3 regions of the Microbulbifer sp. ABF4_143 genome follow, and region 3 is predicted to be linked to each of the others. Evidence: predicted binding sites of a transcription regulator. Region 3 holds the regulator's gene; each other region holds the start of a gene.

Region 1 (10,455 bases), on a different contig from region 3:
CCCCTTGTCGATCATAAAAAAGGTCTGGGCCCAGCTGCCGGTATCGTATTTGCCGACGATGGCGCAGGGATTCAGGATCACCGCGTCCAGCCCGCGCGCAATTTCCGCGCGCACCGCCTGCTCGGCGCGCTTCTTCGTGAACAGGTAGTGGTGGCGCGGGTCGTCCGCCAGCTGCGGGCTCTCCTCGGTGATGGTCTCGCGGTGGTAGCCGTAGGCGGAGATGGAGCTGGTGAGGATCAGCCTGCCGGCGTTCTTCTCCCGCGCCACCCGCGCGATATTGCCGCTGCCCTCGACATTGTCACACCACTGCTGCGCATTGCCGCCGCGCCACATATTGGTGTTGGCGGCAACATGGAAAACCGCATCGATATTTTCCGGCAGGGCCGCGCGCAGCGAGCCGATATCGGTCAGCGACGCCTGCACCGGCTCAGCGCCCATCTTCCGCAATAGCTGCGTATTCGAACCGCCGCGGTGCATCGCGGTGACCCGCCAGCCTTCGGCGAGCAGCTGTTCGATCAGGTTGGCGCCGAGGAAGCCGGTAGCGCCGGTAACGAATGCGTGCATTATTATTCCTCCCTCCCCGTCCTCCTCCCGCAAGCGGGAGAGGGGCGCTGCTCTTTCGGTTTATTCGCCGCAGACAGTTGGCTAATCTAGGGCATTTCCTCGTTGGCTTCCAGGGCGGTTTATTTGCGATGAAGGGATTGATTCAGCGCGTGCGCCACGCGCGGGTGGAGGTAAATGGTGAGACGGTCGGCGCCATCGACCGCGGCCTGTTGCTGCTGCTGGGCGTGGAGGCGCGGGACGACCGCGAGAGCGCGGACAAGCTGCTGCACAAGGTGCTGCACTACCGGGTATTCGGCGACGAGCAGGGACGCATGAACCTGAATGTGCAGCAGGCCGGCGGCGGCCTACTGGTGGTGAGCCAGTTCACCCTGGTGGCGGACACGGCCAGAGGGCTCAGGCCCAGCTTCAGCCGCGGCGCTGCGCCGCAGCAGGCGGAGGCGCTCTACGACTACTTCGTCGAGCGGGCGCGGGCTCAGTTCGCGCCGGTGGCCTGCGGCCTATTCGCGGCGGACATGCAGGTGTCGCTGCTGAACGACGGGCCTGTGACCTTCCTGCTCGAGACCTGAACACCGGACGCCCGGTAGCGAGCCGCCAGCTGCGCGAGCCGCCGCTTGCGCAGCTCCTCGCTCTCCTCCCCCAACCGCTCCGCGGCCCGGTAGAAATCCTCCCAGCCGCCGCTCTCTGCGTACAGCTGCTTGAAGGCCGGCACCAGGGACTGGTATTCGGCCACCAGCGCCAGGGTCGCGTTGTTGGTCTTCTCGATATAGGCGCGGTAGCGCTCCGGGTTGGGCCAGTCCGCGGACAGGACGCGGTAGCAGCGGCGCAACTGCGCCAGGGTCTCGGCCTTGCGCGCGCGCTTGGCGTCGTCCGGAATTTCCGCCGCGTAGATCGATTCCAGCCGCTTGCGCGCCGCCGTCATCAGCCGGTTGACCGCCAGCGCCTGGGCGCGGGCGTCCGCGCCCATGCCCTCTATGCCGTAGCGGCGGCGCCAGTCCGGCAGTGCCAGTTCCGACACGGCGGTGGCGAAGCTCTCGTTGAAGCGGGTGTCGCCGGCGATATACACGCGCCGGTGCGCCAGTTCGTGGAACAGCAGTCCGGCGAGGCGCTCCGGCGACCAGTTGACGAAGCTCGACAGCACCGGATCGTCGAACCAGCCGAGGGTACTGTAGGCCGGCACCGGCCCCAGGTAGACGTCGTAGCCCTGGGCCAGCAGCGCCCGCGCCTTGGCGCGCGCGGCCGCCTTGCTGAAATAACCGCGGTAGCTGGCGCAGCCGGCGATCGGGTAGCACCAGCGCTTCGGCTTCAGGGACAACTCCTCTGCCGCCAGCACATTCCACACCGGGTAGTCCCGATCCAGCTGCACATAGGCGCCGTAGGCCCTGCCCACCGGCAGCCGCAGTTCCGCGCCGGCATAAGCGCGGATCGACTGCACCAGGCGCAGCCGTTGCTGCAGCTTTTCCTCCGTTCCCGGCGCCGCCACCACTTCCTCGATGGGCTCCCGCGCGGCGAGTATGCGCCACTGGCCGCCGGCGGCCTGGGCGTAGTAGCCCGCCGTCTCGCAGCCGCCCAAAAACAACAGCCCCAGCGCGGCCGCCGCCACTGGCACGAAAAAACGCCGAATGCTGATATACACTCTAACCATCGTTCGCGTGAGGTGTTTGCATGGAGTCGACAGCCATAGGGCCGGGTATGGCGCCGGTCGCCGCCGTGTTGACCGTCTTTGCGCTGGTCTTCGCTTTCATCGGCTGGCTGCGCCTGTTGCGCGTCTGTTTTCGCCAGCACCTGCTGCTGGGCCTGATCGCCGTTTTCCTGCCGCCCCTGGCCCTGTTGATCCTGCTGCCGCGCTGGGAAGAGGAGCGCGAACTCTTCGCGCTGGCCGCCGCGGCGCTGATTTTTATCAGCATAGCCGGGATCTTCTAGCCGCCGCACCCGCCTCCTCCGCGCCGCGGCGGGCCCCAACCTTGATCCAGATCAAGCCGCGCCCGACGCAGCCCCCTAGACTGGCTCCGTAACCGATGTGAAAGACGGAGCCTGAAATGGACGCGCTCATTGACCTGTTTACCAGCTTTTCCGGCCTGCTGAGCCTGGGGGTGATCGCCTTTATCTGCGTGATGGCGGCCTATCTGATCCGCCTGACACTGCGCAATATCGAGGCCGATTCAAAAAACCACTCTTAAGCGCACCGACTTGAGTTCCCGCTCCTGCCCGGAGCGGGATCAGCCCAGGAGCAGATCACTATACCGGGCCAAGTGTAGCGCGGCATCGTCGCCGGCGGCCGGCGCCGGTCAGCGCCAGATACAGGGTGGTGCTTTGCGGCGAGGTTTCTAGGGAACCTCTGAATAACTCCATGGCCTCTCTGGCTTTCAGAGCGGTTCACAATCAAGGCGCGACTTTGCAGGAATGCTAGACCTTTCAAAAAGTCGCAACGCAGAGTGTGAATCGCTCTGAAAGCCCCGTAGGGCGGGCCCTGAAGCATGCATCTGCGGCGTTGCAGCTCTTGCAAAGGGCTGGAGCAGAAATCTGCCAGGCGAATATTTCCAGGCCTTGTTCAACCTTATTATTCGCCTGCGAGCAGGCTCCTACAGGCGCGCTGTCAGGCGCTGCGCTCCTTCGGTGCGGACTTTATCCAGCGCCCCAGCAGTATCCCCACCTCAAACAGCAGCCACATCGGGATCGCCAGCAGCGACTGGGAGATGACATCCGGCGGGGTCAGCAGCATGCCGATCACGAAGCAGGCCACGATCACATAGGCGCGCTTGCTCGCCAGGGTCTTGGCGTCCACGGCGCCGCTCCAGATCAGCAGCACCGTGGCGATGGGAATCTCGAATGCGAAGCCGAAGGCGAAAAACAGTTTCAGCACCAGATCCAGGTAGCGGCTGATATCCGGCAGTACCTTGATATCCGAGTGGGCGGAGCTGACGAAGAAATCGAACAGGATCGGGAAGACGACGAAGTACGCGAACGCCATGCCGGCGTAAAACAGGATGACGCTGGAGATCAGAATCGGGGCCGCGAAGCGCTTTTCGTTCTGGTACAGGCCCGGGGCGATAAAGGCCCAGGCCTGATAGAGGACATAGGGGATGGCGACAAAGAAGGCCAGGATAAACGTGGTCTTGAACGGGGTAAAAAAGGGCGAGGTCACCTCGGTGGCGATCATGCCGGCCCCCTCCACCAGCCGCGCCTGCAGCGGGTCGGCGACGAAGTCGTAGATCTCCGCGGCGAAGGGCACCATGCAGGCGAAGATGACCACCACCACCAGCAGGGTGCGCAATATGCGGTCGCGCAGTTCGATCAGGTGGTCGATAAACGGCTGGGTGCTGTCTTCCTGGGAGGGCTGAGGGCTCCCTTCCTCATTGGGCTGAGGGCTCTCCTCCTCATTGGGCTGAGGGCTCTGTTGCGACTGGTCGCTCATGTCACTGCTACCTTAGCTCAAGGCTGCCTGTCATTTTCCTGCGGCGTTTTTTCCGGGGCCAGGTCTTTTCCGGCGGAGTGGGCAGCGCGGTCCGGGTGGTGCGGGTTCAGTTCCGGATCGCCGTAGTCGTGCCAGTGCTCCGGGTATTCCGGGTCCTGCAGCTCCTCGGCGTTCTCGTCCTGTTCCGGCAGGTAGTCGTCCGCGTCCGCCGTCGGGTGCTTGGGGTCGCGGGGCGGCTCCTCGGTCGGCTCGGGCCGGGGTTGCAACTCCTCCTTCCGGTCCACCTCGGTGAAGGCCTGCTCCATCTCGCGGCGGCTCTCCTCCAGTTCGCGCAGTATGCGCTCGTTGTGCAGCTCGCGGCGGATATCGTCTGCACCCACCTCTTTTTCCAGCTCCTCGCGCGCACTTTGCAGCGTGCGCTTGATACCGGACCACCAGCGCGCGGTGGTGCGGATGGCATCCGGCAGCCGCTCGGGGCCCACCACCAGCAGGCCCACTATGGCAACCAACAGAAGCTCAAAAAAGCCGATATCAAACACGGACTGTTACTCGCGCTGGCTGTTTCTGGTTTGGGTTCAGAGTCACTTGTCCTGGGACTGTTTGTCTTTGTCCCGCGCGGATTCTTTCTGCTGCGGCTTTTCCTGCTCGTCGTGCTCCAGCTTCTCCGGCTCCTTCTCCTCTTCCTTTTCCTTGTCCTCGTCCTTCATCGCTTTCTTGAAGCCCTTCAGGGCGCCGCCCAGGTCGCTGCCCAGGTTGCGCAGGCGCTTGGTGCCGAACAGCAGCAGCACTATGACGAGAATGATCAGCAGCTGCCAGATACTAATTCCACCGAATCCCATAGTTTTCTCCAGATTGCACAATTGACGGGGCGGCCGCCGCCCTATCCAACAGTTATTCCGTGCGGCTGGCCTTTTCCTCCAGCCCGGAGAGGCCGAAGCGGCGCGCGAGTTCGTTCAGCACGTCCTGTGAGTCCGCGCCCAGGTGCGAGAGCATCACCAGGGAGTGGAACCAGAGGTCGGCGGTTTCGCCGATCAGCGCCTGCCGCTCGCCGCCGCGCTCCACATCCTTGGCGGCGAGGATCACCTCGGTGGCCTCCTCGCCGACCTTTTCCAGAATCTTGTTCAGGCCCTTCGCGTGCAGACTGGCCACATAGGAGCTGCCGGCGTCGCCCTCGCGCCTGCGGCTTTCCAGCACCGCGTCCAGTTGCTTCAGCAGGTCACTCATAAATCTTACCCGGATCCTTGATCACCGGCTGCGTCACCCGCCACTCGCCGTCCTGCAACAGGCGGTAGAAGCAGCTGCTGCGTCCGGTGTGACAGGCGATACCGCCCTGCTGCTCCACCAGCAGCAGCACTGTGTCGCCGTCGCAGTCGAGGCGTATCTCGCGCACCTGCTGCAGGTGCCCGGAGGACTCGCCCTTGCGCCACAGTTTGTTGCGCGAGCGGGACCAGTAGACCGCGTAGCCCTCGCTGGCGGTGATCGCCAGTGACTCGCGGTTCATCCACGCCATCATCAGTATGCGCCCGGTCTTGAAATCCTGCGCTATGGCCGGCACCAGACCGTCGCCGTTCCAACTGACCTGGTCGATAAAGTCTGCGTCACTCAAACCGTTGTTTCGCCTTTTCAGTCTGTCACATTGTAGGGCCGCGGGCGCCGCGAAAACATGCAGCGGCCGGGCTCGCAGCGTGTCCACCATGTCGCAGTGGATGGGCGCGTCGCTACGCGCTTTTGCCGAGCCTACAAAACTTCGTTGCCCGGTTTACGGCCAGAGCAGCAGCGCCAGCGCGGCCGTGCCCAGGATCCAGGCCGCCGGCGGCAGCTGGGCCAGTGTGCCGGACGCGGCCACGGCGCCGACGGCCAGTGCCACACCGGCGATCCGGCGCAGGTACTGGCGGCGGCCGCGGCGGTGGCTCTGGGCCAGCTTGTCGCCGATTTTGTCCAGCTGCGGCGCCAGCTCGCGCGCCTGTTCCAGCGACGAGAAGACCAGCTGCGGCAGCTGTGGGAACTTCTCCAGCCACTCGGGGCCGTAGCGCCTGATCTCGCCGACGATGGTCTTCGGGTGGATGCGCTCGCGCATCCAGCGCTCCAGAAATGGATGGGCAGTCTTCCACAGATCCAGCTGGGGATAAAGCTGCCGCCCGAGGCCCTCGATATTGAGCAGCGTCTTCTGCAGCAGCACCAGCTGCGGCTGTACCGCCATATCGAACCTTCTGGCCGTCTGGAACAGGCTGATCAGCACCCGCGCGAAGGAGATCTCACCGAGGGGCTTCTCGAAGATAGGCTCGCACACGGCGCGGATGGCCGCCTCGAAGCTGCTCACCGGCGTATCGCGCCGCACCCAGCCGCTCTGCACATGCAGCTCGGCGACCATGCGGTAGTCGCGGCGGAACATGGCCAGCAGGTTGCGCGCCAGGTAGTACTGATCCTCCCGCGACAGGCTGCCGACGATGGCGGTGTCTATCGCGATGTACTGGGGCCGCTCGGGATGCTTGCGCGACACGAAGATATTGCCGGGGTGCATGTCGGCGTGGAAGAAATTGTGCTCGAACACCTGCTTGAAGAAGATCTCCACGCCGCGCTCGGCCAGCAGCTTCATGTCGGTGCCCTGGGCCCGCAGCTGGCGCACGTCGGTGACCGGAATGCCGTCGATGCGCTCCAGCACCAGCACATTCGCGCGCGTGTAGTCCCAGTAGACCTCGGGCACATACAGCAGCGGCGAGCCGGCGAAATTGCGCTTCAGCTGGGTGCCGTTGGCGGCCTCGCGCACCAGGTCCAGTTCCCCCTCGATGGTGTGGCGGTAGTCCTCCACCACCTCCACCGGGCGCAGGCGGCGGCCGTCCGGTACCCAGCGCTCCACCCAGCGCGCGAGCATATTCAGCAGGCGCAGATCCTGCGCGATCACCCGGTCGATCCCCGGGCGCAGCACCTTGACCACCACCGACTCGCCGGAGTGCAGCCTGGCGCCGTGCACCTGGGCCACGGACGCGGACGCCAGTGGCGCCTTTTCGAATTCGGCGAACAGCGCCTCGACACTGTCCCCCAGCGCCTCTTCGATCAGCGCGATACAGTGTTCACTGGGGAAGGGCGGCACCCGGTCCTGCAGCCGGTCCAGCTCCTCGACGATATCCGGCGGCAGCAGGTCCGGGCGTGTGGACAGCAGCTGGCCGAACTTGACGAAAATCGGCCCCAGTTCCTCGAGCGCGCGGCGCAGCCGCTCGCCGCGGGCCAGTTTCGACTTCGGCAGCAGCTTCAGCGGGCTCATCAGGCCGCGCAGCCACAGGGGCCGGCGCGACAGCGGCAGCAGCTGGTCCAGGCGGTAGCGCAGTACGACCCGCGCTATGGTGAAGCTTCGCGAGATCGGCAAGGTTACTGCGCCTCCCGCCGGGAGAAACCGTTTCCGGATGGGCGCAGCCGCTCTTTCAACAGATTGATCCGCGCCTCCAGGCGCTCGGTGGCCAGTGACAGATCCTGCAGATCCTCGACGAAGGCCTCGAACTGCGCCTGCGGCGGCGTCAGGCGCCACTCCTCACTGACCGCCTCGGCGGCCGCAACCGGCGCGCGGCTCAAATTGTCGCGCAGCCAGCGGCTCGCGGAGCGCAGCGTCTCGCCGACCGCATGCGCCGGCACATCGCCGACCAGCTTCGCCAGCGGCGCCTCCCAGTCGATATCCAGGTCGCGCAGTATCGACTGCAGCTCCGCCAACAGCGCGCTGGAGCCGCCGACGCTGACGCCCACACCGGCCGGCGTCGCGGCCGGATCGCGCAGCAGGCGCAGGAAGGCGATGGCGGAACCGGACAGGCGCGTCGCGATCTCGCCCTCCCAGTGCTGGCGCACGCGCACCTGCTCGCCCTCGATACACAACAGCAGGTGCATGCGCGGCGCGGTCAGGTCCAGTTCCAGCACGCTGCCGTCGAGTTTTTCGAGGCGCGCGCGGGTACCCGGGTCGTATTTCAACGCGGTGTTGATCGCGGTTTCCAGGGCGGCGTCGAAGCCGATGCGAAATGTCGGGTCGGTCATCTATTTGTTCTGGCTCTTCCGAAACGCCGGTGCGAAGGCGTCGATGCCGGTAGCTGTGCGCGAGACTGTCGACGGAGGGGCCGAAGGCGCCGCGAAAACATGCAGCGGCTGGACCCCGGCCGACAAGCCTCCAGGGATGGATTCACGGCGTGTCTCGCGCACAGCTACCGGTAGCGGCGCCGCCACGAAACTCCGCCCCACTATTAAGGCTTGATGCCCTTGTGCAGTGCCACTATGCCGCCGGTCATATTGTGGTACTCGCAGTCCACAAAGCCGGCGTCGCCCATCATCTGCTTCAGGGTCTCCTGGTCCGGGTGCATACGGATGCTCTCCGCCAGATAGCGGTAGCTGTCGGCGTCGTTGGCCACCAGCTTGCCCATAAACGGCAGCAGGCGGAAGGAGTACTGATCGTAAACCTTCTCCAGCAGCTTCGACTGCGGCTTGGAGAACTCCAGCACCAGCAGGCGGCCGCCGGGCTTCAGCACCCGCAGCATCGAGCGCAGCGCCAGGTCCTTGTCGGTGACATTGCGCAGGCCGAAGGCGATGGTGATGCAGTCGAAGGTATCGTCGGGGAAGGGCAGGTACTGGGCGTCCGCCTGCACCGGCACCACATTGCCGGCAATGCCGCGGTCCAGCAGCCGGTCGCGCCCCACCTTCAGCATAGACTCGTTGATATCCGCCAGCACCACGGTGCCCCGGCTGCCGACGATGCGCGAGAAGCGCGCGGTCAGGTCGCCGGTGCCGCCGGCGATATCCAGGATCGTCTGCCCCGGGCGCGCTCCGGACAGCTCTATCGTGAAGCGCTTCCACAGGCGGTGAATGCCCCCGGACATCAGGTCGTTCATCACGTCGTAGCGCGCCGCGACCGAGTGGAAAACCTCCGCCACGCGCCCCGCCTTCTCTTCCACCGGTACCTCTTGGTAACCGAAGTGGGTGGTCTTGCGTTCCTTCATGCTGTGCCCGCCGGGCCCCTGTGCGGCCCCGTTTAGTCAAATTTGAGGGCCGGTATTGTACATCGACCCGCCCCCGCCGGCACCGCCGCTCACTAAAATTGGCAGGAAGAACCGAGGAGTGGCCATGGCCTACCGGCTGAGCGACAAGAAACCCCTGGCGGAAACCCTGCGCGACACAGCGCGCGGGGAAGTCGCCGCCGCGCTGGCGGAGCTGGAGCAGTTGCCCGAAGAGGAGGCGGTGCACCAGCTGCGCAAGCACTGCAAGAAACAGCGCGCGCTGCTGCGCCTGGTGCGCACCGAGATCGGCGACCTCTACCGCTACGAGAACGCCCACTACCGCACCCTGGCCAACAGCCTCGCCGGCAGCCGCGACGCCGTGTCGATGCGCGATGCACTGCTGGCACTGGCGCCCGCCGGCGGCTATCCACAGGTGCAACAATTCCTCGAGGCGCGCGCCCACGGCCACCGGGCTCCGGGCGCACTGCAGGATACCCGGGCGCTGCTGATACAGGGCGGCGAGCGCATCGACGACTGGCCGCTGGCGCAGCTGAAATGGAAGCAGGCGCGCAAGGGCTACAAAAGCTACTACCGGCGGGCCTTCAGGGCGATGAACGAGGCCCTCGCCGGTGACGATCCGGCCAGCTTTCACGAATTCCGCAAACGGGTGAAGGACCACTGGTACCACAGCCGCCTGCTGGCGAAAAAACACCCGGAGACCGCCAAACCCCGCTGCAGGCCGCTGAAGGAGCTCGCACAGGCCCTCGGCGACTGGCGCGACCTGCGCCTGCTGTGCCGCCTGCTCGGCCAGTACAGCGAGGCGTTTTCCGGTGAACTGATTCCGCTGCTGGACGACGCCGGGCGGCGTCTGCAGGAACTGCATCGGGATATCGAGAAACTGGGCGGCAGGCTCTTCCCGGGCAAAAAGTTTGAAGTCCCCGACTGATCAAAGGTGAAACATGATTCCACGGAGAATGGTATTTGCCGGCTCCAGCTCGGTGCACGGGCGCGGAGACAGCGAGCTCGGCGGGTTTGTGCATCGGTTTCGGCTTTGGCATGAATCCTGTGGCCCCAAGAATTTTGTCTATGAGCTCGGTGTGTTTGGCGAGTCCACAGAGTCCCTGATCGCCAGGTTGGCTGCCGAGGCATCCGTTCGCAGGCCGCACCTGATCGCGCTGTATCCCGGGTTCAACGACATCCGCCGAGACGGCGGCGTGAATTCTGAGAGGATAACGTCGCCGGACAGGTTCAGGTCGTCCATGGCATCACTGATTTCCGAAGCGGAATCCGTCGCCCCGGTAATGATGATGACAGGCTTTCCGTTTGACGAGACGCGGACAACGCCTTACCCGGGGTCCGATGCGTTCTACCTGAAAGAGGATGCCGAGCAATTCACCCAAATAGTGCGCGCGGTGTGCAGCGACAACAGCGTGCCGCTGCTCGACTATTTCTCCCTGTGGTCCGCCATGGATTGGCAGGACCTGCTGGCCGAAGATGGGCTACACGCGAATC
Region 2 (10,455 bases), on a different contig from region 3:
CGGGCCAGGGCCGCCCGCGGAGAAACCGCCAGCAGCGCGCCGCCGGCGGAGATACTCCCGGCGGACGAGCCGCTGTGGGAGGCGCTGCGCGCCTGCCGCAAGCAGCTGGCGGACGAGCATGGCGTGCCGCCCTATGTGGTCTTCCACGATGCGACACTGCGCGGCATGGTCGCCGCCCGCCCGCAGACCCGCGAGGCGCTGCTGGCGGTATCCGGCGTCGGCGACAGCAAGCTGGAGCGATTCGGGGACGCCTTCCTGGCGGTATTGCGGGACTTAGAAACCGCCAATATCGATTAATATATTTAACACTCGTATCGACCGGCCATTGAGAACACAGCGGGATGCGAAGGGCCCACTGTCGCGAACACTTTGCCGGAGTGTCTGCGAGAGGGACCTCGCAGACAAGCCTACAGGGATGTATCCACGGCGTCTCCGGCGAAGTGTTCGCGACAGTGGCCCGCCCCGACAGCGGGCGCAGCTTCACAACAATAACCGAACAATCATTCAACTATTGTAAATTTTATTAAGCACCCCTAGACTCACCTCACACGACAATAAACCCGATAACAAACCCGACTTCGCACGAGGTGAACCATGGCCGAGATCGACAGCTTCGCCGGTCTGAGCAGCGACGAACTCAACGCCCACTGGATGCCGTTTACCGGCAACCGCCACTTCAAGGCCGCCCCGCGCCTGTTTGTCAGCGCCGAGGGCATGCACTACACGACCGCCGACGGCCGCTCGGTGCTGGACGGCTTCTCCGGCCTCTGGTGTTCCAACGCCGGCCACGGCCGCAAAGAGATCGCCGACGCCGTGGCCCAGCAGCTGACCAGCCTGGACTACTCCCCGGCCTTCCAGTTCGGCCACCCGCTGTCGTTCAGGCTGGCCAAGCGCCTGGCGGATATGGCCCCCGGCGACCTGAACCGCATCTTCTTCTGCGGCTCCGGCTCCGAGGCCGCGGACACCGCACTGAAAATCGCCCGCGCCTACTGGCGCGCCAAAGGGCACCCGGAAAAGATCCGCCTGGTGGGGCGCGCCCAGGGCTACCACGGGGTGAACTTCGGCGGTATCTCCGTCGGCGGCATGGTCGGCAACCGCAAGACCTTCGGCCCGGCCCTGGATGTGGATCACCTGCCCCATACGCTGCTGCCGGAAAACCGCTTCTCCCGCGGCCTGCCGGAACACGGCGGCGAGGCCATGGCCGAGCGGCTGCTGGATATCATCGAGCTGCAGGGTGCAGAGAATATCGCCGCGGTGATGGTGGAGCCCTTCGCCGGTTCCGCCGGCGTGATTCTGCCGCCCAAGGGCTACCTGAAGCGTCTGCGCGAACTGTGCGACCAGCACGATATACTGCTGATCTTCGACGAGGTGATCACCGGTTTCGGCCGCACCGGCGCCGCCTTCGCGGCCGAGGCGTTCGGCGTGCTGCCGGATATCATGACCACCGCCAAGGGCATCACCAACGGCGCCATTCCGCTGGGCGCGGTCTTCGCCCGCGAGGGTATCTACGATGCGTTTATGCAGGGCCCGGAGCATCTCCCGGAGCTGGCCCACGGCTACACCTACTCCGCCCACCCGGTGGCCTGCGCCGCGGCCATGGCGACGCTGGATATCTACGAGCGGGAAAAACTGTTCGAGCGCGTCAAAGAACTGGCACCCAAGTTCGAGCAGGAACTGCACAGCCTGAAGGGCGCCCCCCACGTGATCGATATCCGCAACTACGGCCTGGCCGGCGCGATTCAATTGCAGCCGCGCGACGGCGAACCGAGCAAGCGCGCGATGGAAGTGGTGCTGGAGGCCTACCGGCGCGGTGTACTGCTGCGCTGGACCGGAGATACTATCGCCATCGCGCCGCCGTTTATTGTCGAGCCGGCGCAGATCGAGCAGATAGCGCAGACGCTGAAAGAGATTCTGGGAACTATCCAGTAACCGCCCTGTAGGAGCCCGCTTGCAGGCGAAGGCCCCCGGTGGATGTTCGCCTGCGAGCAGGCTCCTACAAAGAGCACAACGAATTCAATTCAATAATCGGGGCAACCCCCAGCAGAAAATAGTGGGAGCACAACAATGAACACCATAGGCCACCTGATCAACGGAAAAATGATCGCCGGCGGCGGGCGCCAACAGGACGTGATCAACCCGTCCACCAACGAGGTGATCGGCAGGGTTTCCCTGGCCAGTAAAGCCACCGTCGAGGAAGCCATCGCCGCGGCCGAGGCCGCCTACCCCGCCTGGCGCGACCTGCCGCCGATCAAGCGCGCGCGCATTATGTTCCGTTTCAAGGACCTGCTGGAGCAGAACGCGGACAAGATCTGCGAACTGATCACCCGCGAACACGGCAAGGTGCTGAACGATGCGCTGGGCGAGCTGCAGCGCGGTATTGAAAACGTCGAATACGCCTGCGGCGTGCCGGAACTGCTGAAAGGCGAGCACAGCAAAAACGTCGGCCCGGCCATCGACTCCTGGAGCGAGTTCCAGCCCCTGGGCGTGGTCGCCGGTATCACTCCATTCAACTTCCCGGCCATGGTGCCGCTGTGGATGTGGCCGATGGCCGTGGCCTGCGGCAACACCTTTATCCTGAAGCCATCCGAGCGCGATCCCAGCTCCGCGCTGTTTATCGCCGAACTGGGCCTGGAGGCGGGCATTCCGGCCGGTGTGCTGAACGTGGTCAACGGCGATAAGGAGGCCGTGGACACCCTGCTGACCGACAAGCGCATCCAGGCGGTCAGCTTCGTCGGCTCCACACCGATCGCGGAGTATGTCTACAAAACCGGCAACGCCAACGGCAAGCGGGTGCAGGCCTTCGGCGGCGCCAAGAACCACGCGATCATTATGCCGGACGCCGATCTGGACAACGCCGTCAGCGCACTGATGGGCGCCGCCTACGGCTCCTGCGGCGAGCGCTGCATGGCCATCTCCGTCGCCGTCGCCGTCGGCGATGACACCGCCGACGCGCTGATCGAAAAACTGAAGGAGCGTATCGCCGCATTGAAAGTCGGCGACGGCATGGACAACAGCAACGATATGGGCCCGGTGGTCACCCGCGCGCAACTGGAAAAAATCGAGGGCTATATCGCCAAGGGCATCGAGGAAGGCGCGGAGCTGGTGGTCGACGGCCGCGGCCTGAAGGTACCCGGCTTCGAGAACGGCAATTACCTGGGCGCCTGCCTGTTCGACAGAGTCAAGGAAGGCATGGTGATCCACTCGGAGGAAATCTTCGGCCCGGTACTCTGTGTGATGCGCGTGGACAATATGCAAGACGCCATGGATATCATCGACGCCCACGAGTACGGCAACGGCACCTGTATCTTCACCCGCGACGGCGAGGCCGCGCGCTACTTCGCCGATAATATCAAGGTCGGCATGGTCGGTATCAACGTGCCGCTGCCGGTACCGGTGGCCTACCACAGCTTCGGCGGCTGGAAACGCTCCCTGTTCGGCGACCTGCACGCCTACGGTCCAGACTCGGTGCGCTTCTACACCAAGCGCAAGACGATCACCCAGCGCTGGCCTGCCAGCGGCGTGCGCGAAGGGGCGCAGTTCACCTTCCCCAGCAACGGTTAATTCCAACCCGCTGCGGGAGCGGCCTCTGGCCGCTCCCACTCTTTAGGCAACCGGGAGCGATTCTGACTCGGTATCGGTCTGCGACGCCGCCGCGGGGGCGCTGACAGCCACCCTGTTCCGCCCCTGCTGCTTGGCGCGATACAGCGCCGCATCGGCGGCCTCGAACAGCTCCGTGGCCGCACAGAAGTTATCGCCCTCGAAGCTGGCCACGCCAATACTGATAGTCAGTGGCATATCGTTGGGCTCCAGCTCCTGCACTTTTTGCACCAGCCGCTGGGCGATCACGGCCGCCTGCTCTCCCCGGGTACGCGGCAGCAGTATCGCGAACTCCTCGCCCCCGTAACGGCAGGCCAGCACCGGCTTGCGCACCTGTTTCAGGATCAGCTGACCGATGGCGCGAATGGCGAGATCGCCCTGCCGGTGCCCGTAGCGGTCGTTGATCGCCTTGAAGTGATCCAGATCCATCACGAGCAAAGACAGCGGCGTGCCGGAGCGCGCGGCGAAATTGAATTCCCGCGGCAGCTGCTCGTCGAAATAGCGCCGGTTGTAGAGGCGCGACAGCTCGTCGACATAGCCGCGCTTACGGATTTCGTTGACCCGCGCACCGAGCGCGAAGGAAAGCAGGAGCATCTCAATCAGCGCCGCCGCCTGAAACGCATAGTGTGTGACGTTGTTGTGGGGCAGCAGCCCGAAGGTCTTGAGGACGTAGATAACCACGCTGGCAATCAGCGTGCTCCAACCCATCATAAAGAAGCGCGCCGAAACGGAGCCCCTGAGCAGGCTGACGGTACCCATGGCAAACAACAGCACGCAGAAGGTCAATACAAAAAGCGTGAGGGTCGTCACCATCAGCCGATAGCCGGCGAAGGGCGCAATGGCGGTCAGCGGTATCAGCACATATTGCAGGTAGCGCACCAGGCGGTCGATGCGCGGCGCCAGCAGCCGCCCCACGCAGATCTCGCGGGCAAATTGGGCGGCAAACAGCATAGACAGGCCGAGTAACACCAACAGGCTCTGATTGCCCAGCCAGGGATTGCCGGGCCAGATGAACTGAAATGAGATCCCGTTCAGGGTGCCAAAGTAGAGGCCGTAGCTGACGGCGTAGGCCATATAGTAGAGATAGGCCTTGTCCCGCACCGCCATAAACAGAAAAAGGTTGTAGAGCACCAGCACCAGGAAACCGCCATAGTAGATACCGAGCAGCAACTGCTCGACGTTCAGCCGCGGCAGGAAGGCGGTTCCGCTGCTGACGGACAGCCCGATATTGAGCGAGCCCTGGGTCTCATAGCGCAAATAATAGGTGCGCTCGCTCTGCGCGGGCAGGAGCACCGGGAAGACGAAATCCCGCAACGCCAGCGGGCGGCTGGCAAAGGGCAGGCGGTCGCCGGTGGCAACCTTGCGCCAACCGCCGTCTTTGTGCGGCGCCCAGAAATCCAGATAGTCGATCAGCGGGTAGTCCTGCCGTATTACCAGCGGCAGCGGCCTGTCGGTGGGGTTGCGCAGCGTGAAAGTGACCCAGTAGACGGAACGGGTGATACCGAAATTGGCCGATGATGCCGCGACGGGCGCAAACTGCCGCCGGTATTCGGGTTTCTGCACCTGAGTGAATGTCAGCGCCCCGCCCGGATCCTCCAGCAGGCGGAGGTGCCCGGTCAGCGGCGTCGGCGCCTGCCCCGCGGTGACGGGCAGCGGCTCCGCGCTGGCGCCGCCGGCCAGGTACAGGAGCAGTATCCCCCAGAGCGCAAACACACGTTCCATCGCAATCACCCGATCCGGTATTTGTCATTATTCTCGCGAGCGCCACGTCCGAGTGCGGCCCGCTTGGGACGATGGTAACACAGGCGCGGCGGAGCGCACCCCCGGGGCCGGACTCAGGCCCGTGTTACAGGTCGCGCTCCCGGCCGATATCGGCTTCGCTGAACTGCTTGTGGTGGCCGTCACAGAAGGGGCGGTTGCGGGTGTGCTTGCAGCAGCACAGCCAGAAGTCCCCGCTTTTCGGTACGGTGAATTTCAGCGGCTGAAGGCCCGTGTCTTTATGGCTGCCGTCGCAGAAGGGCTGGTTTGCGGAGCGGCCGCAGACGCAGAAGAAGTAGTTCTTCCCCGCTTCCAGGTGCACCCGCACCGGGCTGTTGTTGGCGACTATCGGTGACGTCATCGCATGCGCCGGGAAAAGAGGGCCCGTGGCCCACTGTGGCTAGAAGCCGTTTGTTGAAAAATATCGTCCGGGCTTTTTCAGCCCGGCGGTCAGAACTTGTAGCCGATCCCGAGATTGTATATCCAGGGATCGAACTCCACCTTGGTTCTCGCCGCGTGAATAGCGACGCCGGGGGCGAAGAGACTGGGAGCGGCGAAGTGGAGATCGGTGTCGACTTCCATATCCATATACTGCACCGCCAGATTAACCAGCCAGTTGCTGTCGCGCCCGAACACGACGTCGACCCCGAGCTGCGCGCCCCAGCCCCAGTCATCCTCCATAAACAGCTTGGCTCCACCCAGGGCACCGGCCACCTCGGCCAGATAGTCGTTGGCACTGACGCTGTAATTGACATTGTCGAAATCGGTATAGTGGCCGCCGACACCGACATAGGGCTGTACCCAGGACTCCTTGCACACCGGGAACCAGTTGACCATCAGGGTGCCGGTGCGTCGCTCGACGGATCCTGCGCGGATCTTGGTGACACCGAAGTCATCGATAAACGCGCTCTGCAGGCCGTTCAGATCCAAATCGTGCTCGGACTCGCCGATATACCCCAACTCCACCGAGAAATGGTCCGCCAGCATAAAGCCCAGGGTGATATTCCAGGTGGTGTCCCCGTCGAATTCGTAGCGAAGACCGTCGAAAAATGGGAACAGGCTGCGATCGTAGCGCCACTTGCCGGTATCGTCGTCGGGGTCGATATAGGAGGCGCCGATGCGAACCATGACGGTTCCGGCCTCATAGACGGCCGGCGGCGCTGCAGGCGGCGGTGGCTCGTATCCGCTGGGGCCGGCCGAGACGCCGACGGAAACGGCGGCGACAGAGACCGCCAGTGCCACGGGTGCCAGAATACGCGTCATTTCCATAACTCATCACTCCATTGATGGCGGATATATTCGGAGCAAATTTACCCGCTTCCCGGGAAGGTCCTATATTCCAGTCTAGACGCCACGACCCTCAACTGTAGAAAATTCGACCAATCCCGAAACGCCCCGTGGCACAAGTATTGTGCCGGCGGTATCTGTTGCGGAGCGAAGACAAGACGATTACCGCGGAATCCCACAGGTATTAAAAAAGGCGCCGAAGCGCCTTTTTCCCGATAACGGCTATCAGAACTTGTAGCCGATACCCAGATTCCAAATCCACGGATCCGGCTCCAGATCGGCTCGCACCGCATTTTCGAAGGTGCGGACACCACCGGTGTTGTTCAGCCCCCGGACCGGGTAAAGAAGGGACGAGCTGAAGTCGACATCGTGATACTGGACCGCGGCGTTCGCCAGCCAGTTGCTGTCGCGTCCGAACAGGATGTCGACACCGATCTGGCCAACCCAGCCCCAGGAATCCTTGATCGAGAAGCGGGCCGGGCCTATGGCATCGGCATATTCCTCCAGAAAATCGTTAAACCCCTGCTTCACATTGGTGCTGTCGAATTCCGTATAGCTGGTACCGACGCCGATATAGGGTTGCACCCAGGATTCCGGGCAGACCGGGAACCAGTTGAATGTCAACACACTGGTGGTTCTGTCCAGATTGCTGACCTTGAACTTGTCGGAGAAGGTCTCCCCCATAAAGGTTCTGTCGACCCGGACCTTGTGGTCGTGGTCGGTTTCACCCTGGTAGTTGAATTCGATGCCGAAGTGGTCGGCCGGCATAAACATCGCACTGAATTGCCAGGTCCACTCGTCGGACAGGTCGTAGTCGAAGCGGTCAAACTCGGGGAAAAACTGTGGGTTTATCAGTTTTCCGGAAGTGCTGTCCGGATCGAAATAGCCGCCACCGAGGCGTATCACCGTGGTCCCGGCATGGTACAGCGGTTTCGGTCCGGGGGGCGGCGGGGCATAACCGGAGGGTCCCGCCAGTGCCTGTTGCGCTCCTACCGCGGCCGAAACTGCGAGAGCCAGAGGTGTAAGAATGCGCGTCATTTTCATACGTGATAACTCCATTGATATTCGGCAAATTCAACAGCAATCCACCCAATCATTTTTCAGTCTAGACACGAAAAAACACCACAGTAGAAAAAACACCCGACCATTCCGCTTCCAATTAGAACTTTTGTGTAAAGTTGGCGCAGAAATTTTCGCCCTGTGGCCGACAGAAATTCCCTCACCGGTTGAGTCCGGCGCCGGGGCGAGGGATATAAAGCGGCGCCGTATTCAACCTGCCGCCCAACCGACGCAAACAAGAAAGGGCGCCGAAGCGCCCCGAAGAAAGGTTCTGACAAAGCGATCAGAAAGAGAACTTGTAACCCACCGACAGGTTGAATACCCAGGGGTTGTAGAGGTAGTCGCCGCCGTAGGCCTCCACTACGCGGTTGGGGCTTGACGAGCTGCTGTCCTCCAGGATTTGGAACTCAACATCCGTCTCCGAATCCAGGTAGATGGCCGCCACGTTCACCAGCCAGGCGCTGTCGTGGCCGAAATTCAGGTCGGCGCCGAGCTGCCAGGCGTAGCCCCAGGAATTACCCATGGAGAGCCGGCCTCTCAGACCGAATTCCCGCAGATCATCGCGGGCAACGCCGCGGAAGCTCTCGCCACTGAAATCCGTGTAGTTGATACCGACACCGACATACGGCTGGAACATGCAGGATGGATCCAGCGGATACCAGTTGGCCATGGCCGTGCTCATTTCCGGCGAGAACTTGGTCAGGTTGCGCAGCCGGACGTCATCGTCGAATCCGGAAATCGAGAGGAATCCCTTGCTGTCGCCACCGACATGGTCGTCGCCGTCGATATACATCAGCTCGAAGCCGAAATGATCCATCGGCTTCCAGACGCCGCTGATATTCCAGCCCCACTCATCGTCCGGATCCAGGGTCGAACGGAACCCATCGAAGAAGAAGTGGGATGAATCGGTAAACGTCACCCGATCCGCATTCGGGTGTATATAGGATGCACCCAGGCGGATAATAAATTCCTGCCTCTCGGGGGGCGGCGGGGGCGGAGCATAGCCGGCAGGTCCTGCAGAGGCCACGCTGGAAACTGCAAGTGCCAGCGGTGCCAGCGCGGGGATCAAAATACGCGTCATCTTCATTGGGGTAACTCCATTGATATTCAGCAGATTAAAACAGCAATCAGCCCAATCAATGATCAGTCTAGTCGTGTGAAAGCACCCCTGTAGAAAAAACGACCAAATTTTGACGCCAAAAAAGAACAATCCTGCAATTTAGGCGCGGAAGTATTTCTTGTGGCGGGGAACAGCAACCAATGTGCGCCAATCGAACGAGGTATTTCGCGCAGCTGGCGAGATGGACAGGAAGCCAAGGGGAGTGTTTACGCGCCGCGGCAGCCCGAAGAGAGACGCGACGCGGTGGTGGAACAACTCAGGAAGTGACAATCAGGCGCGAGAAAATACGTTACTTTTTTCCACCGCCGAGACACTCCGGACTCTGCGGCGCCGCCCCCTCCCACTCCTGCGGGCTGTAGGTGTGCAGCGCCAGCGCGTGTATAGGACCGGCCATCTCCTCCGCCAGCACCGCGTAAACCTTCTGGTGCCGCTGCACTTTGCGCAGCTCGGCAAAGGCGTCGCTGACCAGTACCACGCGAAAGTGCATTTCCGACCCGGGCGGCACATTGTGCATATGGCTCTCGCACTGCACCTCTATATGAAGGGGGGCAAATGCCGCTGTCAGTTTCTGTTCAATTTTTTGTGCAAGGGTCATCCAACACCTCGATTAGATTGTCTCTCGTGGTTCCCTAGGCAGTCGCAGCCGCCTTGCGCTTGCGCGCCTCGACGATGGTTTCATAGGCCACGGTGATGCTCTTCATCTGGTCTTCCGCATGGCGCATGAATTCCTCCGGCAGCCCCTTGGAGGCGATCTTGTCCGGGTGGAATTCCGCCGCCTTGCGCCGGTAGGCGAGCTTCAGATCGCGGTCGCTGGTTTCCGGCGTGCAATCGAGCACGGCATAGTGGTGCCTGAGGCTGTCCGCCGACGCCGGCGCGCGGCCATCGAACTCCCCCTGCATCGCCGTGAAAATCGACTCGTGCAGCCCCAGGTCGGCGGGGATGCGGCGCAATATCGCCTCTTCCGCCGCGTGCAATTCGCCATCCGCGTAGGCGACCGCAAACAGCAGGCGGTAAACCATCTCGCGCATGGCCTGGTTGCGCACCAGCTGCCGGTACTGCTGCGCATAGTCGTAGATGCTGTAGTTGTCGCTCTTGGCGTTCTGGAAGATCTTGATCGCCTGTGACCTGTCCTCGGCGCTGAGGCGCAGGTTGTTGCGCATAAAGTCCTCGATCAGCTGGACTTCGGCCCTGGACACCTGCCCGTCCGCCTTGGCCACCTTCGCCAGCATCGAGAACAGCGCAACGATAAAAACCGCCTGCGCCCCCTCGCGGTTCAGGCTCGCCGCCGCGTCGCCGACATGGCGCAAGCCGGAACCGACGGAGCCGCCGATCCAGGCCCCCAGGGCCGCGCCTATGGGGCCCCCAAACATCAAGCCGATACCGGCTCCAATACCCGCGCCCAACCAGGACATAAGTTCCCCTCCGAGCGCCGCTCCGCGCCCCTGCTGTGATAAAAAGCGCGCCTATCATAGCATGCGCACCGCCGCGCCCAGGTACTCCGACGAGCGGGGCCAGATTCCCGCGGCAGATCTCCGCCGCCGGTTCCCCGCGGATATACACGGACCACAATAGTGAGGGGCGTCCGGGGAAATAGTTCCCGCACCGCGGGGCTTCAGAGGGCCTGCGCCAGCCGG
Region 3 (10,455 bases):
ACGATTCCGGTAAACATCTATCTCTCGATATCGGTTGTGGCGGTAATGCGCCAGTCGTGGCCGACCGCGCGCATATCGGTAATGGTGATCGGCAGCACCGAGCCCATGCGCTCTATCGGCAGTTCGAACAGCGGCCTGGCCGTACTGCCGAGCAGCTTCGGCGCCATATACACGATCAGCTCGTCCACATGGCCGCGGTACAGGAATTCGCCGGACAGGGTGGCGCCGCTCTCCACCAGCACCTCGTTGCACTGCCGCCGCGCCAGCTCTTTGAGCAGCGCCAGCAGGTCCACGCGGCCGCTCTTGTCCGCCGGCAGCACCAGCACCTCGGCACCGGCCTCTTCCAGACGCTGGCGGCGGGACAGGTCCGCCACCTCGGTGGTGACCACCAATGTGGGGGCGTCGCCCTGCAATATAAAGGCCTTGGGCGAGGTGCGCAGCCGGCTGTCGAGGATCACCCGCAGCGGCTGAACCTCTTGAATCGCTACCGCTTGGGCAGCCTGTTCGTTGGTCAGCAGCTCCAGGGCCATCTCGTCGGCGCGCACATTCAAATTGGGGTTGTCGAAGCGCACCGTCTCGACGCCGGTGACTATCGCGCAGCTGCGCGCGCGCAGCCGCTGCACATCGGCGCGCGCGGCGGGGCCTGTGACCCATTTGGACTCGCCGCTGGCCATGGCGGTGCGGCCGTCCAGGCTCATGGCCGACTTGCAGCGCACCAGCGGCAGGCCCAGGGTCATGCGTTTGATAAAGCCGGGATTCAGCGCGCGGCACTGCTCTTCCAGCAGCGGGCCCTCGATCTCGATACCGGCGTCTTTCAGCTTCTGCAGCCCCTCGCCGCCGACGGCCGGATTCGGGTCCTGCATACCGTAGACCACCTTGGCCACGCCGGCCGCGATCAGTGCATCGGCGCAGGGGCCGGTGCGGCCCGTGTGGCTGCAGGGTTCCAGCGTCACATAGGCGGTGGCGCCGCGGGCGCGCTCGCCCGCATCGTTCAACGCCTCGATCTCCGCGTGGGGCAGGCCGGCGCGCCTGTGCCAGCCCTCGCCGACTATCTCGCCGCCGTCGTCGGCGATCACACAGCCGACGCGGGGGTTGGGCATGGTGGTATAGAGGCCGCGCTCCGCCAGCTGGATCGCGCGGGCCATCAGTTCGCGCGGACTCATTCTTTCACCTTGGGCTTGCTGGTCAGCCGCTCGATTTCCTCGCTGAAATCACTGACGTCCTCGAAGCGGCGGTAGACGGACGCGAAGCGCACATAGGCCACCTGGTCCAGTTCGCGCAGTTGTTCCATGACCAGCTCGCCGATGGTGCGCGCCGGCAGCTCGCGCTCGCCGGTGGCCTGCAGGGCGTGCTTGATCTGGGATACCGCGGATTCCACCCGCTCGGTGCTGACCGGGCGTTTCTCCACCGCGCGCTGGATACCCGCGCGCAGCTTGTCCTCGTTGAAGGGCTCGCGCTGGCCGTTCTGTTTGATCACCCGCGGCAGCAGCAGCTCGGCCGTCTCGAAGGTGGTGAAACGCTCGTGGCACTGCAGACACTCGCGCCGGCGGCGCACCTGGTCGCCCTCGGCCACCAGGCGCGAATCGACTACTTTGGTTTCTTCTGCGCTGCAGAAAGGACAGTGCATGGGGGATTGGCCCTTGGGGGATTGAAAAACGGGCGGCAGTTTACCACAGCCGCGCCGACTCTTGAGCGGGGGCCGGTCAATCACCGGGGAATGCACCCCGGCAACGAAAAAGCGGCTCCGAAGAGCCGCTTTTTCACACAGTCGACAATCAGCCTTTGTAAACGGGGAACTTGGCGCAGATATCCAGTACCTTCTGCTTGACCTCATTGATGGTCGCCTCGGCGTCGCCCTTCTCCAGCGCGTCCAGCACGTCGCAGATCCAGTGGGTCAGCTGCTGGGTCTCCACGACGCCGAAGCCGCGGGTGGTGATGGCCGGGGTGCCGACGCGCAGGCCGCTGGTGATAAACGGCGAGCGCGGGTCGTTCGGCACCGCGTTCTTGTTCACGGTGATGTTGGCGCGGCCCAGGGCCTCGTCCGCATCCTTGCCCGTGTACTCCTTGCCGATCAGATCCACCAGCATCAGGTGGTCGTCGGTGCCGCCGGAGACGATATTGATACCGCGGTCGAGGAAGGTCTCGGCCATGGCGCGGGCGTTCTCCACCACCTTCTTCTGGTAGGCCTTGTACTCGGGGCTCATGGCCTCCTTGAAGGACACCGCCTTGGCCGCGATCACGTGCATCAGCGGGCCGCCCTGACCGCCCGGGAATACGGCGGAGTTGAGCTTCTTCTCGATCTCCTCGTTGGCGCGGGCCAGGATAATGCCGCCGCGCGGGCCGCGCAGGGTCTTGTGGGTGGTGGAGGTCACCACGTCGGCGTGGGGGATCGGCGACGGGTATTCACCGGCGGCGATCAGGCCGGCCACATGGGCCATATCCACGAACAGGTAGGCGCCCACCTTGTCGGCGATCTCGCGGAAGCGCGCCCAGTCCATCACGCGCGAGTAGGCGGAGAAGCCGGCCACGATCATCTTCGGCTTGTGCTCCAGGGCCAGGCGCTCCACTTCCTCGTAGTCCACCTCGCCGGTCTCCGGATTGAGGCCGTACTGCACCGCGTTGTAGATCTTGCCGGAGAAATTCACCCGCGCGCCGTGGGTCAGGTGGCCGCCGTGGGCCAGGCTCATGCCCAGCACCGTGTCGCCCGGGGCGCACAGGGCCTGATAGACGGCGGCATTGGCCTGGGAGCCGGAGTGCGGCTGCACATTGGCGTAGTCGGCGCCGAACAGCTGCTTGGCCCGCTCTATGGCCAGGGTCTCCACCTTGTCGACGTATTCACAGCCGCCGTAGTAGCGCTTGCCCGGATAGCCCTCGGCGTACTTGTTGGTCAGGCTGCTGCCCTGAGCCGCCATCACCAGCGGGCTGGTGTAGTTCTCGGACGCGATCAGCTCGATATGCTCTTCCTGGCGGCGGTCCTCCTCCTGGATGGCTTCCCAGATATCCGGGTCGTAGGAGGCAAGTGTGACTGATGAATCAAACATGGTGTTCCCTCGATAATACGGGCTGAGTCAGACGGGGTGAAACTATAGGGCTGAACTATAGAAAGGCGCGCATTGTACACCAAGGAAATCGGCACTGCGCAGAAATGACGGCGCGGTCAGGCCAAAGGTCGGACCGCGCAGGGAGGGAGGGGTTAGAAAGTCAGGGTCATGGTGCCGGACCAAAAGCCCACATCTTCCTCGATCATGGTGTATTCCAGCTCGATATTGGTGTTGGGGCTGTAGTTGAAGCCCACGCCGGCACCGAGGGAGATACCGGTGTCGTCCTCGCTGAAGCTGCCCACGGAGACATCCTCGTACAGCAGGCCCAGGCGGCCCTTGAAGTAGAGGTCGCCGTAGGAGCGGTAGGTGCCGTAGCCGGCCAGGGTCTGGATATCCACATCCACGTCGCGGACGAAGACGTCGGCCTCGCCGCTGATCAGCGAGTTGGTGTACTCGGCCTCGAAGCCCCAGCCGGAAGGCAGGGTGAAGCCGCCGCGCAGGCCCACGTTGAGCGGGCTGTCGGCGTTGGGCATATCGATATCCATCAGGCCCACGGTGGCGCCCCAGTAACCGCCCTCGGCGGAGGCGGCGGAAGAACAGACCAGCGCCAGTGCAGCTACACCTTTTGCAATCTTACGCATAGGAATTCCCCAATTTGTTGGTCAGACTTTTGTTCAATACAGAGTTGCGCGGATTTTAACCGCCCTGTTGCCCGCCGAACAGTTACCGGGTCACAGAAGTGGGGGTAATCGCCGCGGGGCATCCTGTGACCGCGGCCGCGGGGCCTTGGTTCCATACCCGCGGGCCCGGCCCGCGCGGATGCAACCGCGTGAAACCGCCGGGTCACATACTGTTGACGCAGCCAGACCCCGCGCAAAGCCGCCTCCACCCTGTGCGCGGATCTTCGATTCGCCCTATCCCACCCGCCGTTGCGCAAACTGCCCGCGGCTTGATCCAGATCAAGCGACCACTCCCGGGGCCGACAACAATGGGGGTATTCGGAAATCAATGGAGGCCAGGGATGAACGCTATCTATCGGCAACTGTGCCGCGACCACAAACATATGCGGCAGTTGCTCGACTGCTTCGAACAGCTGTTGCGCGACTTCAGCCATCGCGACAGAGACCCGGCCACGCTGGGGCTGATGCTGGACGCGCTGGACTATTTCTCCGTCTACCCGGACAAGTGGCACCACCCGGTGGAAGACCTGGTGTTTGAGTGCCTTCTGGGCAAACCCATCCACGACCGCGACGCGGTGATTGCGGCACAGCTGCAGCATCGGCGCATCGCCGCGGCCACCAAGCAGATGTGTGCGCTGTTTTACGCGGTGGCCAACGACGCCGCGGTGGAACGGCATACGCTGATGGGCGCCAGCCACGTCTACCTGCGGCTGCAGCGCGACCATATGGCACTCGAGAACAGCGCTATATTTCCGCAGGTGGAGCAGTATCTGACCGCCGAGGACTGGGACGCAATCCGCGTCCGGGTGCAGGAGCAGCGGGACCCGCTGTTCAACACCGAGACCAAAAAAATCTACGAATCCCTTCACCAGCACCTGACTGAACCGGCGGCCGCCGTCGCCTGAGCGGTTCACAAACGCACCAACCGGGAGGAAATATGGAAATCAAGCGTCACGGAATTTCGATCGGCGTCGAGCGCGTCGGCTCCGAGTTCTTTCTCTATATCAAGGCCATAGGCCGCCTCACCCACGAGGACTACGAGCGCATAACCCCGCTGATAGACTACGCGCTGCAGGGGGTCGACAAACCGCAGGTGCAGGTACTGGTGGACGCGCGGGACTTCGAGGGCTGGGAACTGCGCGCCGCCTGGGATGACTTCAAGCTGGCGCTGAAGCACGGCAATGAGTTTTCCAGGGTCGCCATACTCGGCGACGAAAAATGGCAGGAGATAGCCGCGCGCATCGCCTCCTGGTTTATCTCCGGCGAGGCGCGCTTCTTCGAGGAGCCGGAGGAGGCGCTGGACTGGCTGGCGCAGCCGCTACCGGAAAAGGGCTCCGCGCCCACCGGCTCCAAACAGCCGGGGCGGCGGATTTTTCCCGCGCACACCTGACTCTCCCTGATCCACGCATTCCGCTTTAAACGGCTGCAGTGGCGGCAAAGCACAGGGGCGGGTATTTCGAAACGCTGTAAATACGTCCCTGTCGCCAAGGGTTCGAAATACCCGCCCCAGTACTTTGCCTTCGATTTTGGCTGCAGGACTCTGTCAGCGACCGAACCCGGCATCGCTGGCCGTTTTGATTTCGCCCTTCCTCAACCGGCCGATTTCAGCCGTCGCTGTCGTAGCTGCAGTGGGTGCCGGCCAGCTCGCTGAGTCCGACCAGATCGAGGATCTCGACCTCGCGCCCGCTGACGCGGATCAGCTTTTCCTTCTGGAAGCGGGAAAACAACCGGCTGACCGTCTCCGCGGTGAGGCCCAGATAGTTGGCGATATCCGTGCGCGGCATCGACAGCACGAATTCACTGGCGGAATAGCCCCGGCGCGCGTAGCGGCTGGAGATATTGATCAGCAGTGCCGCCAGGCGCGTATCGGCGGAGCGCCTGCCGAGCAGCATCAGGATATCGTTTTCCTGTTTCAGCTCTTCGGAAAAGATGTTGTAGATCTGCTGCTGCAGCGCCGGCACCTGCTGCGCCAGCGTCTCCAGTTGGGAAAAGGGCAGCACGCAGACGCTGCTGTTCTCCAGCGCCTCGGCGTAGCTGGGGTGACTGCGGCCGCTGTAGGCGTCCAGGCCCAGCAGCTCCCCCGGCAGTGCGAAATGGGTCACCTGGGTATCGCCGTCGGTGGCGATCACCGCGGTCTTGAAGCTGCCGGAGCGAATCGCGTAGAGGTTGGCGAAGGGGTCGCCCGCGCGGTACAGGGTGTCGCCGGCCTTGACGACCTTCTTGCGGCGGGTGACCTGCTCCAGCCGGTCGATATCGCCCTCGGACAGGCCGGCGGGCAGGCACAGGCGCCTGACCGAGCAGTTGCCGCAACTTACTGCCTTGGAGGAATCAGTCATATCGAAACCGGATCGCAAACCATTGATACGGGGATTGTACCCCGGCCTCCGGTTACAGTCCCCCCTCACAGCACACGGGAGTAGCGGGCGGTGGTTTCCTGCCCGTGGAAGTAGCTGTCGAATGCGGAGGCCGCATTGCGCACGAACCAGCGCCCGCTCTCGGTGACGCTCAGGCTGTCGGCGTCGTCGCGCAGCAGGCCGTCATCGATCATCGGCTGCAAACGCTCCAGCTCCGCGCGGAAGTAGGCATCGAAGGGCGCACCGGCGCGGCGCGAGGCCTCGCCCTTGTCGAGGCGCAGGCGGCACATCAGCTCGCCGATCAGCCACTGGCGCAGCCGGTCGTCCTCATCCAGCAGCCAGCCGCGGCTGGCCGCCGACCCCCGCTCGCCGATGGCCTGGGTATAGTCTTTCAACTTGTGCAGGTTCTGCCAGTAGCCGTCGCGGCTGTAGCTGATCGCCGAGGCGCCAAGCCCCACCAGCGCGTCCGCCGGCATCAGCGTGTAGCCCTGGAAGTTGCGCTGCAGCATCCCGGCGTGGGCCGCCTTGGCCAGTTCGTCGTCCGGCTTGGCGAAGTGGTCCATGCCAAGGAACTCGTACCCGGCCTGCCCGAGGCGCGATACCGCGGCCAGCTGCATGGCAATCTTCTCCGCCGCCCCGGGGATCAAATCCGTTTCGATCAGCCGCTGCGCCTTGAAACGGTGCGGCAGGTGGGCGTAGTGGTAGAGGGCTATGCGGTCCGGTGCCAGTTCCAGCACCCGGTCCAGCGTGCGCTGCAGGCTGGCGACATCCTGCCGCGGCAGGCCGTAGATCAGATCGTAGGAGATGGACTCGAAGCCGCGCTCCCGCGCCGCCTCGGTCAGCCGAGCCACCTGCTCGGGGCTGCAGATACGGTTGATCGAGCGCTGTACCTCGATATTGAAATCCTGGATGCCGAGGCTGAGGCGGTTGAATCCCAGCTCGCGCAGGGTATCCAGGGTATCGATTTCGAGGGTGCGCGGATCCGCCTCTATGCTGTACTCGACCCCGTCGCCGGGGCGCAGTTCGAACACCTCCCCCAGCCCCTCGATCAGGCGGCGCAGGTCGCCGTCGCCGAGGAAAGTGGGCGTGCCGCCGCCCAGGTGCAGCTGTGTCACCGGTGCACCGGCGGTCTTGTCGCTATACCAGTGCGCCTCCCGCAGCAGGTGGTCGAGATAGCTGGAGGCGAGCCCGTACTGCCGGGTGATCACCTTGTTGCAGGCGCAGAAGTAGCACAGGGAGCGGCAGAAGGGGATATGTACATACAGCGACAGGCTGCGGATATCCCCCAGTGCGCGCCAGGGCTCGGCGGCGCCCAGCGGCGCGAAGCGGTCCGCGGTGGGATAGGATGTGTAGCGCGGACAGGGGCCGCTGTAGCGGGACAGCAGTTCCGCCGACAGGCCTGCGCTCTCCGGGTCGTGAGCCATGCTCTTCTACCTCTTGCAGTTCGATGCAGAGGTTAAGCGCCGCGGGATCTCCGCCCCTTGATCCAGATCAATTTTCCACCGCGCCGGCGGGGCGGCGGAACAGGTTCTGGATGCTGGAGAAATCCAGCTGCCGGTTCTCCTCGCTGCCGCCGTGCAACTGATAGAGGTTTTTCGCCAGCGCGCCCAGCGGCGTGGACGAGGCGCTGCCGGCGGCGGTGTCCATCGCCAGGCCCAGGTCCTTCAGCATCAGCGCCACCGCGAAGCCGCCGCTGTAGCCGTTGGCCGCGGGCACATTGTCCATCACCCCCGGATAGGGGTTGTACTTCTCCAGCGACCAGTTGCCGCCGGAGCTGGCCTTCATGATGTCCGACAGCACCTTCGGATCCAGGCCGTTGTCCACCCCCAGCTGCAGCGCCTCGGCGGTGCCGATCATATGGACGGCCAGCAGCATGTTGTTGCAGATCTTGGCCACCTGGCCGGAGCCGGCGGGGCCGGCGTGGAAGATATTCGCTCCCATGGCCTGCAGGAAGGGCCGCGCCGCGTCCAGCGCCGCCGCGTCGCCGCCGCACATAAACGACAATGTGCCGGCGGCGGCCGCGGCGGTGCCACCGGAGACGGGCGCGTCTATCGCGCGTATGCCGCGCTCGCCGGCGGCGGCGATCAGCTGGCGCGCGTCGCCCGCGGCGATGGTGGAGCAGTCGATGACCAATGTGTCCGGTTCCAGCGCCTGCAGCAGTCCGCGCGCCCCCAGGTAGAGCCCCTTGACCGCATCGCCGCTGGGCAGCATCGAGATCACCACATCGGCGCCCCGCACCGCCTGCTGCGCGCTCTCGCCGCGCTCGCAGCCGTTGCCCACCGCCTGTTGCAGCGCCGCCTCGGACAGGTCGAAGGCCGTTACCCCATAGCCCGCCGCGACCAAGTTGGCGGCCATCGGGCCGCCCATATTGCCGAGGCCGATAAAGGCGATTTTTTCCATTGTATGCACTCCTTTCTATTTATTCTTTATTCCCTGTGGGATGGCTTTGCCCATCCTACGAATCTACAAATCCGACAGCGGATTCCCGGCCCAGGGCGCCTCGAAACAGCGCTCGACTTCCCGCGCGGAAATCTCCTCCAGCGTCGCCGGCCGCCACACAGGCTGGCGGTCCTTGTCGATCAGCAGCGCCCTAACACCCTCTTTGAAATGGCCGCTGGCGCAGAGGTTGACCGCCAGCACCAGTTCCATCCGGAACACCTCCGCCAGGGACAGATACTTGCCGCGCTTCAGCTGTTCCCAGACGATCCAGGGGGTCAGCGGCGAGCCGGCGGCCAGGGTGGCGGCGGCCTTTTGCAGCCAGGGATCCCCGCCCCGGTAGCCGGTAATCGAGTGGCAGACTTCCGGCAGGGTCGCATAGTCGGTCAGCTGCTGTATCTGGTCGTAGTGGGCGCGCAGATTCGACGGCGGCTGTTCCGCCGGCGGCAACTGCAGCCGCTTCAGGCAGTCGCTGACCTGGCGGTGGTTGCGCTCGCTGTCGGCGAAGTATTCCAGCCCGGCCAGTTCCGTCAGCACGGTTTCGCGCCGCGCGTTCGGCAGCATGCGGTCCGCCATGCCGGCGAACAGCGCGTCGGCGCCGTTGAACTGGGCGCCGGTCAGGCCGAGGAAGAGCCCCAGGCGGCCGGGCATGCGGTTCAGAAACCAGCTGCCGCCGACGTCCGGGAAGAGCCCTATGGTCACCTCCGGCATGGCCATGCGCGTGGTCTCGGTGACTATGCGGTGGCTGGCGCCGGCCATAATGCCGATACCGCCGCCCATCACTATGCCGCCGCCCCAGACCACGATCGGCTTCCGGTAGCTGTGAATCTTGTGGTCGAGGCGGTATTCGCGCGAGAAGAAGCCGGTCGTGAACTCATAATCCGGCTTCTCGCCGTAGGCCGCGGACTCGCGGTAGAGGGCCACCACATCGCCGCCGGCGCAGAAGGCCTTGTCGCCGCTGCCGTCTATCCACACGGCGGCCACGCTGTCATCGCCGGCCCATTCGTCGAGTTTCTGCGACAGCAGCCCGATCATCTCCAGGTTGAGCGCGTTCAGCGCCTTGGGCAGACTGAGGGTCGCGGTCGCCAGGGCGCCGCGGCGGGAGAAGACTACGGGGGCATCACCCATTTGTTGCTGATCCATTTCTCTTCTTATCTCGCTTTGGATTGCGCCGCAGTTAACCACAGATGGGTGCCTTCGTCAGCCGCACGGAGGGCGCACGCCCCTAGAGTGCAGCCGGCCCTGCGGGCCGGTTGCACTTTTCCATCAACCTGATAAGTTGCGCGCAATTTCTGACCGACTCCCTTACTGGAATCCCAAATGGCCGAATACGTATACACGATGAACCGGGTGGGCAAGGTAGTACCGCCCAAGCGCGAGATCCTGAAGGATATCTCCCTGTCTTTCTTCCCCGGCGCCAAGATCGGCGTGCTGGGCTTAAACGGCGCCGGCAAGTCCACGCTGCTGCGCATCATGGCCGGGGTGGACCAGGACTACAACGGCGAGGCCCGCGCCATGCCGGGTATCAAGGTGGGCTACCTGCCCCAGGAGCCGCAGCTGGATCCGTCCAAGAATGTGCGCGGCAACGTCGAGGACGGCGTGCGCGAGGCGATAGACGCGCTGGCCGGCCTGGAGCAGGTCTACGCCGACTACGCCGAACCGGACGCCGACTTCGATGCGCTGGCCAAGAAACAGCAGCAGTACGAGGACATCATCCAGGCCTGGGACGCCCACAACCTGGAGCACCGTCTGGAAGTGGCCGCCGACGCGCTGCGCCTGCCGCCCTGGGATGCCGACGTGAACAACCTGTCCGGCGGTGAGAAGCGCCGCGTGGCCCTGTGCCGCCTGCTGCTGTCGCGCCCGGACATGCTGCTGCTGGACGAGCCCACCAACCACCTGGACGCGGAGTCCGTGTTCTGGCTGGAGCGCTTCCTGCACGACTTC

What was found. The regulator FNR, encoded in region 3, switches genes on or off when oxygen is low (the NO sensors DNR and NnrR bind a similar motif). The targets are predictions, from matches to a motif close to TTGATNNNNATCAA.
Region 1: the regulator FNR is predicted to act here: its motif matches at 2,526-2,539, upstream of ACXAF3_RS01610 (DUF3149 domain-containing protein).
Region 2: the regulator FNR is predicted to act here: its motif matches at 7,701-7,714, upstream of ACXAF3_RS07675 (OmpW/AlkL family protein).

What each region holds. Positions count from the first base shown of each region.
Region 1 covers NZ_JBSWWT010000001.1:325,908-336,362, reverse strand. Annotated here, with positions in the region: gene ACXAF3_RS01630 (SDR family oxidoreductase) at 1-564, opposite strand, end outside; gene dtd (D-aminoacyl-tRNA deacylase) at 693-1,130, shown strand; gene ACXAF3_RS01620 (aminopeptidase) at 1,037-2,197, opposite strand; gene ACXAF3_RS01615 (hypothetical protein) at 2,227-2,484, shown strand; gene ACXAF3_RS01610 (DUF3149 domain-containing protein) at 2,601-2,741, shown strand; gene tatC (twin-arginine translocase subunit TatC) at 3,158-3,976, opposite strand; gene tatB (Sec-independent protein translocase protein TatB) at 3,994-4,515, opposite strand; gene tatA (Sec-independent protein translocase subunit TatA) at 4,558-4,815, opposite strand; gene ACXAF3_RS01590 (phosphoribosyl-ATP diphosphatase) at 4,868-5,200, opposite strand; gene hisI (phosphoribosyl-AMP cyclohydrolase) at 5,193-5,582, opposite strand; gene ubiB (ubiquinone biosynthesis regulatory protein kinase UbiB) at 5,736-7,340, opposite strand; gene ACXAF3_RS01575 (ubiquinone biosynthesis accessory factor UbiJ) at 7,343-7,993, opposite strand; gene ubiE (bifunctional demethylmenaquinone methyltransferase/2-methoxy-6-polyprenyl-1,4-benzoquinol methylase UbiE) at 8,197-8,946, opposite strand; gene ACXAF3_RS01565 (CHAD domain-containing protein) at 9,071-9,889, shown strand; gene ACXAF3_RS01560 (SGNH/GDSL hydrolase family protein) at 9,903-10,455, shown strand, end outside.
Region 2 covers NZ_JBSWWT010000007.1:131,739-142,193, forward strand. Annotated here, with positions in the region: gene recQ (DNA helicase RecQ) at 1-297, shown strand, start outside; gene aptA (omega-aminotransferase AptA) at 595-1,929, shown strand; gene ACXAF3_RS07655 (CoA-acylating methylmalonate-semialdehyde dehydrogenase) at 2,065-3,561, shown strand; gene ACXAF3_RS07660 (diguanylate cyclase) at 3,604-5,319, opposite strand; gene ACXAF3_RS07665 (CDGSH iron-sulfur domain-containing protein) at 5,444-5,716, opposite strand; gene ACXAF3_RS07670 (OmpW/AlkL family protein) at 5,806-6,624, opposite strand; gene ACXAF3_RS07675 (OmpW/AlkL family protein) at 6,868-7,548, opposite strand; gene ACXAF3_RS07680 (OmpW/AlkL family protein) at 7,985-8,788, opposite strand; gene ACXAF3_RS07685 (BolA family protein) at 9,111-9,416, opposite strand; gene djlA (co-chaperone DjlA) at 9,451-10,233, opposite strand; gene ACXAF3_RS07695 (LysR family transcriptional regulator) at 10,434-10,455, opposite strand, start outside.
Region 3 covers NZ_JBSWWT010000035.1:1,072-11,526, reverse strand. Annotated here, with positions in the region: gene ACXAF3_RS17660 (riboflavin synthase) at 1-17, opposite strand, end outside; gene ribD (bifunctional diaminohydroxyphosphoribosylaminopyrimidine deaminase/5-amino-6-(5-phosphoribosylamino)uracil reductase RibD) at 18-1,163, opposite strand; gene nrdR (transcriptional regulator NrdR) at 1,160-1,627, opposite strand; gene glyA (serine hydroxymethyltransferase) at 1,776-3,041, opposite strand; gene ACXAF3_RS17640 (outer membrane beta-barrel protein) at 3,194-3,682, opposite strand; gene ACXAF3_RS17635 (hemerythrin domain-containing protein) at 4,063-4,626, shown strand; gene ACXAF3_RS17630 (SpoIIAA family protein) at 4,659-5,111, shown strand; gene fnr (fumarate/nitrate reduction transcriptional regulator Fnr) at 5,326-6,057, opposite strand; gene hemN (oxygen-independent coproporphyrinogen III oxidase) at 6,123-7,499, opposite strand; gene mmsB (3-hydroxyisobutyrate dehydrogenase) at 7,567-8,475, opposite strand; gene ACXAF3_RS17610 (enoyl-CoA hydratase/isomerase family protein) at 8,539-9,654, opposite strand; gene ettA (energy-dependent translational throttle protein EttA) at 9,832-10,455, shown strand, end outside.